One region of the Cupriavidus sp. GW822-FHT02D05 genome, then DNA from elsewhere that is predicted to be linked to it. Evidence: predicted binding sites of a transcription regulator. Region 1 holds the regulator's gene; the other holds the start of a gene.
The links. Region 1 encodes sigma-54, which starts transcription at its own class of promoters, with help from an activator protein. Its sites were predicted from a motif close to TGGCANGNAANCTGCTTT; they were not measured.

Region 1 (4,921 bases):
CGCATCAACCAGATGCTGGTGGTCGACGCAGAGCGGCGCCTGGTCGGCGCGCTCCACATCCACGACCTGACCCGCGCCAAGGTCATCTGAGGCCAGCCCATGCCTATGCGGGAAATCCTGTCCTCCCTGAGCCGGCTTGCCATGCGAGCCCTGCCCCTGCTGCTGATGGCACTGGTGGCGGGCAGCACCTTCTGGCTGGTGCAGGTCAACTCCCCGAAAGAAGCGGACACCGGGCCGGTAGGCAAGAAGCATGAACCGGATTACTACATGATCCGTTTTTCCGCGACCGAGCTTGCCGAGGACGGCAACACCAAGCTGCGCTTCACCGGCGACAAGATGATCCACTTCGAGGACGACCAGACCTACGAAGTGACGCGCCCGGCCATGCGCTCCTATGAAATCGACCGTCCGCCCGTCACCGGCCACTCTGATCGCGGCACGATGAACGCGGAAGGCTCGGTCATCGACCTGTTCGGCAATGCCTTCATCGTGCGTACCCAGGGCCCCGACCCCGCCAAGGATCCGCAGATGACGGCCGCCTCGGAGTATTTCCAGGTGCTGGTGAACGATGACATCGTCAAGACCGACAAGGCTGTCAAGCTGACCCGCGGCCCGTCGGTGATGACCGCCAACGGCCTGGTCTTCAACAATGTCACTCGCGAAGTACAATTGCTGGGTAACGTACGCGGCACCATCATCACGGGGCCGCCGCCGGCGAGTCCCACGAAGTAGCCCCGAAGCCGCCCGCGGGCACCAACCGCCCGCGTCAACCGCCATCACGCCAACATGAATCCATTCCCGACGACTTCGTCCTGTCTGCGCCGCAGCACGGCCGCTTTGCTGACGCTGGCCGCCGTCCTGGGCCTCACGCTGGCCGCGCCCGCCAGCGCCGAAAAGGCCGACCGCGAAAAGCCGCTGGTCCTGGAGGCCGACAATGCCAGCTACGATGACGTCAAGCAGGTCTATGTACTGACTGGCAACGTGGTGCTGACCAAGGGCACCATGGTGCTCAAATCCGACGCAGCCGAAGTCCGTACCGATCCCGAGGGCTACCAGTACGCGGTCGCGACCTCCAAGGGCGGCAAGCAAGCCTATATCCGGCAGAAGCGCGACAACGTCGACGAGTACATCGATGGCTGGGGCGACCGCATCGAATATGACGGCAAGCAGGAGTTGTCCAAGCTGATCGGGCGCGCCCGCATGGCCCGCCTGGCCGGCGCCAAGCTGGTCGACGAGATCCGCGGCGCGGTGATCACCTATGACAGCCGCAACGAGTTCTACACGGCCAGCGGCGGCGCCGAGAACGCGACCGCGGGCAGCCCGTCGGGCCGCGTGCGCGCCGTGTTGTCGCCGCGCCAGGAGCAGCCCGCCAGCGGTGCCGCAGCCAATCCGCTGCCGCTCAAGCCGGCAGCTGCCCCCGTCAACCCCTGACCTGACGCCGCCACGTCCCTGATCCACGGATTCTGACTTCACCTTCATGACCGCTACCCAAACCGCACCGTCCCAGCCCGCCACCCTGAAGGACAGCAGCACGCTGGTCGTGCGCCACCTGAAGAAGCGCTACGGCTCGCGCACCGTGGTCAAGGACGTGTCGCTCGACGTGAAGAGCGGCGAGGTGGTCGGCTTGCTGGGCCCCAACGGCGCGGGCAAGACCACGTCGTTCTACATGATCGTGGGGCTGGTGGCGCTGGACGAAGGCGATATCGTGCTCGACGACAAACACATCAGCGGCCTGGCCATCCATGAGCGAGCACGCATGGGCCTGTCCTACCTGCCGCAGGAAGCCTCCGTGTTCCGCAAGCTCAATGTGCAGGAGAACATCCGCGCAGTGCTGGAGCTGCAGCTCAACGATGGCAAACCCCTGGGCAAGGCCGAGATCGAGCGCCGGCTGGACACCCTGCTGGATGACCTGCAGATTGCCCACCTGCGCGACAACCCGGCGCTGTCGCTGTCCGGCGGCGAGCGCCGCCGCGTGGAAATCGCCCGCGCGCTGGCCTCCGCGCCGCGCTTCATCCTGCTCGACGAGCCCTTCGCCGGCGTCGACCCGATCGCGGTTGGCGAAATCCAGCGCATCGTCAGCTTCCTCAAGGCACGCAATATCGGCGTGCTGATCACCGACCACAACGTGCGCGAGACGCTAGGCATCTGCGACCACGCCTACATCATCAGCGAAGGCGCGGTGCTGGCGTCCGGGCAGCCTGAGGACATCATCGCCAACGAGTCGGTGCGCAAGGTCTACCTGGGCGAGAACTTCCGCATGTAAGGGCGCGCGGCGCCTGCCGCGCATCGCCCCCCGGGCGGCTTCGGTGTCGCCTTTTATCCTTCAAACGATCATAGCGACACCAGCGATAGCAATTTCCGTTCCATCAGTACGGAAGTTGGGCATAAAATAGGTCGCATGAAACCGTCGCTACAGCTCCGCCTCTCGCAGCATCTCGCGCTTACGCCGCAACTCCAGCAGTCGATCCGGCTGCTGCAACTGTCCACGCTTGAACTGCAGCAGGAAGTGGAACAGGCGCTGACCGAGAACCCCTTGCTCGAGCGTGAGAACGACTGGCTGGACAGCCCGTTGCGCGTGTCTTCGGACGGCTCGGTGAACCTGCAGAGCGCGCCCGCGCCAGCGCCCGCCGATGGCCAGGGCACCAGCGAGAACCGCCCCGATGGCGCGCCCGAAGCCGACGACAGCTACTCTGACAGCAATGAGGATTACGGCAGCGACTGGAGCCTGGACGACTTCGCCCGCCGCCCGCAAGGCGAAGACGACGAAAAAACCCCGATGCAGCTGCGCGACGCCGAGCCCACGCTGCGTGAACACCTCATGGAACAGCTGGCGCCGCTCAAGATTTCCCTGCGCGACAAAGGGCTGGCTATCTTCCTGGTCGAGTCCCTGGACGATGACGGCTACCTGAGCACCACGCTCGAGGAAATCTGCAGCGAGCTGCCGGAGGAGCTCGAGTTCGAGGTCGACGAGATCCAGGCTGTGCTCACGCTGCTGCAGAGCTTCGATCCGCCGGGCGTCGGGGCACGCAACGCCGCCGAGTGCCTGGCGCTGCAATTGCGCAGGCTCAAGCATCCGCAGCGCGAACTGGCGCTGAGCATCGTCACCAACCACCTCGAGCTGCTGGCGGTGCGCGATTACACGCGCCTTAAAAAGGCGCTGCAAGTGGACGAACCGGAACTCAAGGCCGCACATGAACTGATCCGCTCGCTCGCGCCCTATCCCGGCCATGCCTACAGCCGGCCAGAAGCGGACTTCGTGGTGCCTGATGTTTTTGTTCGAAAATTGAGCGGCGGATGGATCGCCCACCTCAACCCGGATGTGATGCCGCGGCTACGCATCAACGACATGTACGCGCAGATTTTGCGCGGTGCAAAAGGCGATGCAGGCGCGGCCGGACTGCAGCAAAAGCTGCAGGAAGCACGCTGGTTGATCAAGAATATCCAGCAAAGGTTCGACACGATATTGCGCGTCGCACAAGCCATTGTCGAACGTCAAAAGAACTTCTTCACCCACGGTGAAATTGCGATGCGCCCCTTGGTTTTGCGGGAGATTGCCGATACACTGGGTTTACACGAGTCCACCATCTCTCGGGTGACTACCAATAAATACATGGCAACGCCGATGGGGACTTTCGAGCTGAAGTATTTTTTTGGCTCTCACGTATCCACAGAAACCGGCGGCGCGGCCTCATCAACGGCAATCCGTGCGTTGATCAAGCAATTGATAGGAGCCGAAGACGCTAGGAACCCCTTGTCCGATAGCCGGATTGCCGAATTGCTCGGCGAGCAAGGCTTTGTGGTAGCACGGCGTACCGTTGCCAAATACCGCGAAGCGCTCAAGATTCCCGCGGTCAATCTCCGTAAGACTTTGTAGCCGAGCTGCATCGCCTGCCTGATGCAGCTCTTTCAGAAGGAGAAACGCTATGAACTTCAAGATCAGTGGACACCACTTGGACATCACGCCCCCTCTGCGTGAGTACGTGGAAACGAAACTGGAGCGTATCGTCAGGCATTTCGATCAAGTCATTGGCGTAAGTGTGCTGCTCTCTGTCGACAATACAAAAGAAAAGGACCGGCGGCAGTACGCGGAAATCAATCTACATCTCAAGGGCAAGGACATCTTTGTCGAAGCGCATCATGAAGACCTGTATGCCGCTATCGACGCACTGGTCGACAAGCTCGACCGGCAGGTGATTCGCCACAAGGATCGCGTGCAGAGCCACGACCGTGAAGCGGTCAAGTATCAGATGGCCGCATCGCAGATGCAGCAATGACCGTGCCTGGCGGCCCACATACCGGGCCGTCGGTGTCAGTCCCTTGAAAAATGGAATCAAGCCGCGCCCAGAGCGCGGCTTTTTCGTTGCAGCCTACCCGATCGGGCCACACAGGGGATTCCGCAACGCATATGTACCAGTGTATGCTGTGCAATACATGGTTGACCGGCCTAGCCATTCCGGTGCATGCAGCACCGCTTGAGCGCATCGGCTATTGCAATGCACAAAGCGGAAGCGGGCCTGCTCTATAATGGCCAGACGCCCGACACCGGCATGGGGGGACACCCGGTGGAAACCTCGGGCCTTGGTTTTTTACCTCTTTCCGCCCGGTGGGACGCCTCCTGGCCCCGGGCCTGCTTACTAGAAAACCCTGCGCATTCCACATGAATCGTTTGGCTAAATTGCTGCCACCCGGCAACATCAACCTCGACGTCAGCGTCACCAGCAAGAAGCGCGTGTTCGAACAGGCCGGGCTCCTCTTCGAGAACAACCATGGCGTAGCGCGCGCGACCGTGACCGACAACCTGTTCGCCCGCGAGTCGCTCGGGTCCACCGGCCTGGGCGCGGGGGTTGCGATCCCCCACGGCCGCATCAAGGGACTGAAGCAGCCACTGGCCGCCTTCATGCGCCTGGCCGAGCCGATCCCC
Region 2 (4,921 bases), on a different contig from region 1:
GTGGTCTGGATGCCGAAGTAACCCAGGATCCCGATGATCAGCACGATATTCAGGGTCACCGTGACGATGGAACCGACATAGCGCAGCAAGGTCGGGTCGACCTTTTGCTTGGTCAGGGACCCCTGCACCATGCGCACCACGACATGGATCAGCCACCGGCCAATCACCCAGAAGACGAGGGCGGCGAGAACCTTGAACCCGACTTCCGTCGCATAGGCGACGACGACATCCTGATACTTCTGCAGCGTTGTAGCATCCATCGCGTTTCTCCCTTGCTGGCTCGGCAGGTATACAGGCAACGAATATCAAGCAGCGGATGCCCGGGGCGCATCGGCGGCGGGGCGCGAAGGTGGGCAACGCATTATTGCTACGCGGCGAGCGGAAGTTCAAGCACAAAATGGCCGCAAAGGGCGCAGGGCGCCACTCGCGGGCATGGGTCGCAGGTGAGGGGGCGTGGCGCAAGGGCGCAATTCCCTTTGCACCGTGCCTTACCAGTTGGTTTCGCGCTCCGGCGTGGCGGAGATGCGATGCAGTGACAGGTCCGCGCCGTTGTATTCCGATTCAGCGTCCAGCCGGATGCCCACGACCTTCTTGAGCGTGCCGTAAACCACGGTGCCACCCACCAGGGCGATCGCGATGCCAAGGAGGGTGCCGAGGCACTGCGCGCCGAGCGAAACACCGCCAATGCCACCGAGCGCCTGGCTGCCAAAGATGCCGGCGGCAATGCCGCCCCATGCGCCGCACAGCCCGTGCAGCGGCCAGACGCCCAGCACATCATCGATATGCCACTTGTTCTGGGCCAGCGTGAACAGGTAGACGAACAGCGCGCCGGCGATGGCACCCGTGACCAGCGCGCCCAGCGGGTGCATCAGGTCGGATCCGGCGCAGACCGCCACCAGCCCGGCCAGCGGGCCGTTGTAGGCAAAGCCGGGGTCGTTGCGGCCGGCCGCCCAGGCGGCCAGCGTGCCGCCGGCCATGGCCATCAGGGAGTTGATGGCCACCAGCCCGCTGATCTTGTCGACGGTTTGCGCGCTCATGACATTGAAACCGAACCAGCCTACCGCCAGTACCCATGCGCCCAGCGCCAGGAACGGGATGTTCGAGGGCGGGTGCGCGCTGATGCGGCCGTCTTTCTGGTAGCGGCCGCGGCGCGCGCCCAGCAACAAGATGGCGGGAAGCGCGATCCAGCCGCCCATGGCGTGGACCACGACGGAGCCGGCGAAGTCGTGGAACGGCGCGCCCGCGACCGAGGCGATCCAGTCCTGCACGCCAAAGCGGTTATTCCAGACGATGCCCTCGAAGAAGGGGTAGACCAGGCCCACCAGCACGAAGGTGGCCACCAGTTGCGGATTGAAGCGCGAGCGCTCGGCAATGCCGCCAGAAATGATCGCCGGTATGGCGGCGGCAAACGTTGCCAGGAAAAAGAACTTCACCAGCTCATAGCCGCTTCTTTCCGCCAGTGCATGGGCGCTGGTGAAGAACTCGACCCCATAGGCCACGGTGTAGCCAATAAAGAAATAGGCGATCGTGGAAACCGCAAAATCCACCAATATCTTGACCAGTGCGTTGACCTGGTTCTTCTTGCGCACCGTGCCCAGTTCCAGGAACGCAAAGCCCGCGTGCATGGCGAGCACCATGATCGCCCCTAGCAAGATGAACAGGGCATCGGTGCCGCTCTTCCATTTGTCCATACAATCCTCTATGCGCAAAATGGGAGCACACGTACGCAAAAAGCGTACCAGTCTGGGGCATCGCAGGCCGGGATCTGCACCGTGTTGGTGGGATTTGCACCGATTTGTCGCGCTCGAAGGGGGCGGCGCACGGATTGAGAAGTCATAACCTGCAGCCGAATAGCATGCGCCGGGTATGCCAGGCACATGGAGGCTGCGCCAAAATGAGGCAATGCCCCCATTTGGGGCGCGCGCTCACGGATTTCATGCACCATGATGGACCGTGGAGGCGCATCCATCCAAATCCATTGGCATACCGCCGACCAAGCCATCTGGGCGGTTTTGACGGCAGCAAGGCGCACACAGCGCAGGTCTGACCTCGTCAAGCGACGCCTGTCATCGTGTACCGGCGTTCGAATGACCATTACTCTCACCGGCCGCATTTGAAAGCACGGAAAAGGAGGGTAAATTCCCCGCAAAGGCGCTTGACTCAAGGATTTGCGGCTTTTTTCGTTGCATTGGTGCCACTGGGGATTGCCCAATGCGTAAAGCGCGGATTAGACTGCGCCGATCGGTAATTTGCCGCGTGGCAGACACTCCGATCAAGACGACCAACAAGGGAAATCAGCCATGAATAAAGGTGAACTGGTATCTGCCATCGCCGCTGACGCGGAACTGAGCAATGCTGCAGCAGAGCGCGCGCTGAATGCCGCTCTGGACAACATTAAGAAGGCGGTTGCCAAGGGTGATTCGGTAACGCTGGTGGGCTTCGGCAGCTTCAGCTCCGGCAAGCGCGCCGCACGTACCGGACGCAATCCGCGTACTGGCGAGACCATCAAGATTCCGGCCGCCAAGACGGTCAAGTTCTCTGCCGGCCAAGGGTTCAAGGACGCTGTGAACAAGAAGAAATAAGTAGTCCGCGCCCAGGCGCAAACAGGAAGGCGGCCCGTTGGGCCGCTTTTTTATTGGTGCCGGGGTGCTTTTTGACGTTCTCGGGGGCAGGGCAGGGCGATCGTTCCGGGTTAAACTGCCGATCGTCGGCGCCAGCCTTTCGACCTGCACCGCGGGTCGGCCCGGCCGCTTCCAGATTCCGGATTTTCATCATGAATGACCTGTCCCACCAGCTTTCCATGACCGTGCTGATGACGCCGGACATGGCCAATTTCTCCGGCAATGTGCACGGCGGCACCATCCTCAAGTACCTCGACATGGTGGCCTACGCCTGTGCCAGCCGCTATGCCGGGCGCTACGTGGTCACGCTGTCGGTCGACCAGGTCGTGTTTCGCCAGCCCATCCACGTGGGTGAACTGGTGACGTTCCTGGCGGCAGTCAATTTCACCGGCCGCAGCTCCATGGAAATCGGCATCAAGGTGATCACGGAGAATATCCGCAGCAAGCTGGTTCGCCATACCAACAGCTGCTACTTCACCATGGTCGCTGTGGACGACAACGGTGCGCCCGCCGAAGTGCCGCCGCTGGTGCCCCGCGACGAAGTCGAGCGCCAGCGCTTTGCCGCAGCCCAGCTGCGCCGCCAGTTGCGCCAGGAAATGGAAAAACGGCACGATGAAATCACCGGCACGGTGTCCTGAGGTGGGGGGCACGGCCATGCCATCCGGGCGTTTCCATCGCGTTTCCCGTGGGCCGCGGTGGCCCCTGACCGGCCTTCTGGCGGCGCTTGCGCTGCTGGCGCCGGCTGCGCATGCCGAGGAGATCGGCAGCGTGAGCACCAATTTCCGCATGACCGGCTCCGACAAAGTCGTGATCGAAGCCTATGACGATCCGCAGGTCGAAGGCGTGACCTGCTACGTGTCGCGTGCCCGCACCGGAGGCATCAAGGGCTCGCTGGGCATGGCCGAAGACCCGCCGGAAAGCTCCATCGCCTGCCGCCAGGTAGGGCCGATCACGTTCAAGGGGCCGCTGCGCCAGCAGGACAATGTGTTCTCCGAGCGCATGTCGATCCTGTTCAAGACTCTGCACGTGGTGCGCACGGTCGACCGCAAGCGCAACACCCTGGTCTATCTGACCTACTCGGACCGCATCGTGTCCGGCAGCCCGCAGAATAGTGTGACCGCCGTGCCGGTGGCGGCGGCCACGCCGATTCCGGTCAAGTAGGCATCCGTTTCCTGATCCACGATCCACGATCCACGATCCATTCAACAATCCAGTCCGGAGAAGACAGCATGAATGAGCAAGGCAAGGTTGCGCTGGTAACGGGCGCGGCCCGCGGCATCGGCAAGGCGGTGGCACAGGCGCTGCTAGTGGCAGGCTATCGGGTGGTGTTTGCCGGGCGTACCGCCGAGCCGCTCGAGGCGCTGGCCGCGCAAGCCAAGGCCGAGGGCCATACGGCGCTGGCGGTGCAATGCGACGTCAGCGATCCGGATTCGGTGGAGCGGCTCTTCGCCCAGGTTCGCGAGCATTTCGGCCGGCTCGACGTGCTGTTCAACAACGCCGGCATCAATGCGCCGGCGGTGTCCATCGATGAACTCTCCGTGGCGCAATGGAAGGCCGTGCTGGACACCAACCTGACCGGCGCGTTCCTGTGCTCGCGCGCGGCCTTCGCGCTGATGAAGTCGCAGAGCCCGCGCGGCGGCCGCATCATCAACAACGGCTCGATCTCGGCGCACGCGCCGCGGCCCAACACGGTGCCATACACGGCCACCAAGCACGCCATTACCGGGCTGACCAAGAGCCTCTCGCTGGATGGCCGCGCCTTTGACATCGCCTGCGGGCAGATCGATATCGGCAACGCCGCCACCGATATGGCTTCGCGCATGGCGCGCGGCGTGCCGCAGGCCAACGGCGAGATCGCGCCGGAGCCGCTGATGGACGTGGCGCATGTGGCCAGCTCGGTGGTGCACATGGCCAACCTGCCGCTGGGTGCCAATGTGCAGTTCATGACCGTGATGGCCACCAAGATGCCCTTCGTCGGGCGTGGCTGAACCTGGCGCAAGCGTCTGGCCGGCATCGCGCCGGCCAGGCGTCTCCCGCTATTTGATCGCCAGTGCCTCGCTTTCAGCGCGGCAGTCGCCGGCCGGCCGCAGCCCGTTGGCACGGGCTTGCGCAACCTCCGCTTTGGCTGCCGCAAGATCTGCGAGGAAGGTAGGGTCTGCATGCAGCCGCGCCACGGTAGCTGCGCCCATGATGCGGCCCTGCGTCGCATCGCTTTGCCAATGCACATTGCAGACCAGCCGGCTTTGCCCATAGGCCAGCCCGCGCGCCAGGATCACATTGGACTGTTGCGGCGCGATTTC

Region 2: AC1RQK_RS01715 (ammonium transporter) is a predicted target of sigma-54. The motif match lies at 1,724-1,741, and genes of this name have one in related genera.

The regions. Positions count from the first base shown of each region.
Region 1 covers NZ_JBXAOE010000013.1:181,538-186,458, reverse strand. The annotation lists gene AC1RQK_RS19115 (KpsF/GutQ family sugar-phosphate isomerase) at 1-90, shown strand, start outside; gene lptC (LPS export ABC transporter periplasmic protein LptC) at 106-732, shown strand; gene lptA (lipopolysaccharide transport periplasmic protein LptA) at 787-1,431, shown strand; gene lptB (LPS export ABC transporter ATP-binding protein) at 1,478-2,263, shown strand; gene AC1RQK_RS19095 (RNA polymerase factor sigma-54) at 2,399-3,874, shown strand; gene hpf (ribosome hibernation-promoting factor, HPF/YfiA family) at 3,924-4,274, shown strand; gene ptsN (PTS IIA-like nitrogen regulatory protein PtsN) at 4,658-4,921, shown strand, end outside.
Region 2 covers NZ_JBXAOE010000001.1:375,527-380,447, forward strand. The annotation lists gene AC1RQK_RS01710 (mechanosensitive ion channel family protein) at 1-260, opposite strand, end outside; gene AC1RQK_RS01715 (ammonium transporter) at 489-1,691, opposite strand; gene AC1RQK_RS01720 (HU family DNA-binding protein) at 2,301-2,582, shown strand; gene AC1RQK_RS01725 (acyl-CoA thioesterase) at 2,774-3,259, shown strand; gene AC1RQK_RS01730 (CreA family protein) at 3,276-3,782, shown strand; gene AC1RQK_RS01735 (SDR family oxidoreductase) at 3,851-4,609, shown strand; gene AC1RQK_RS01740 (acid phosphatase) at 4,658-4,921, opposite strand, start outside.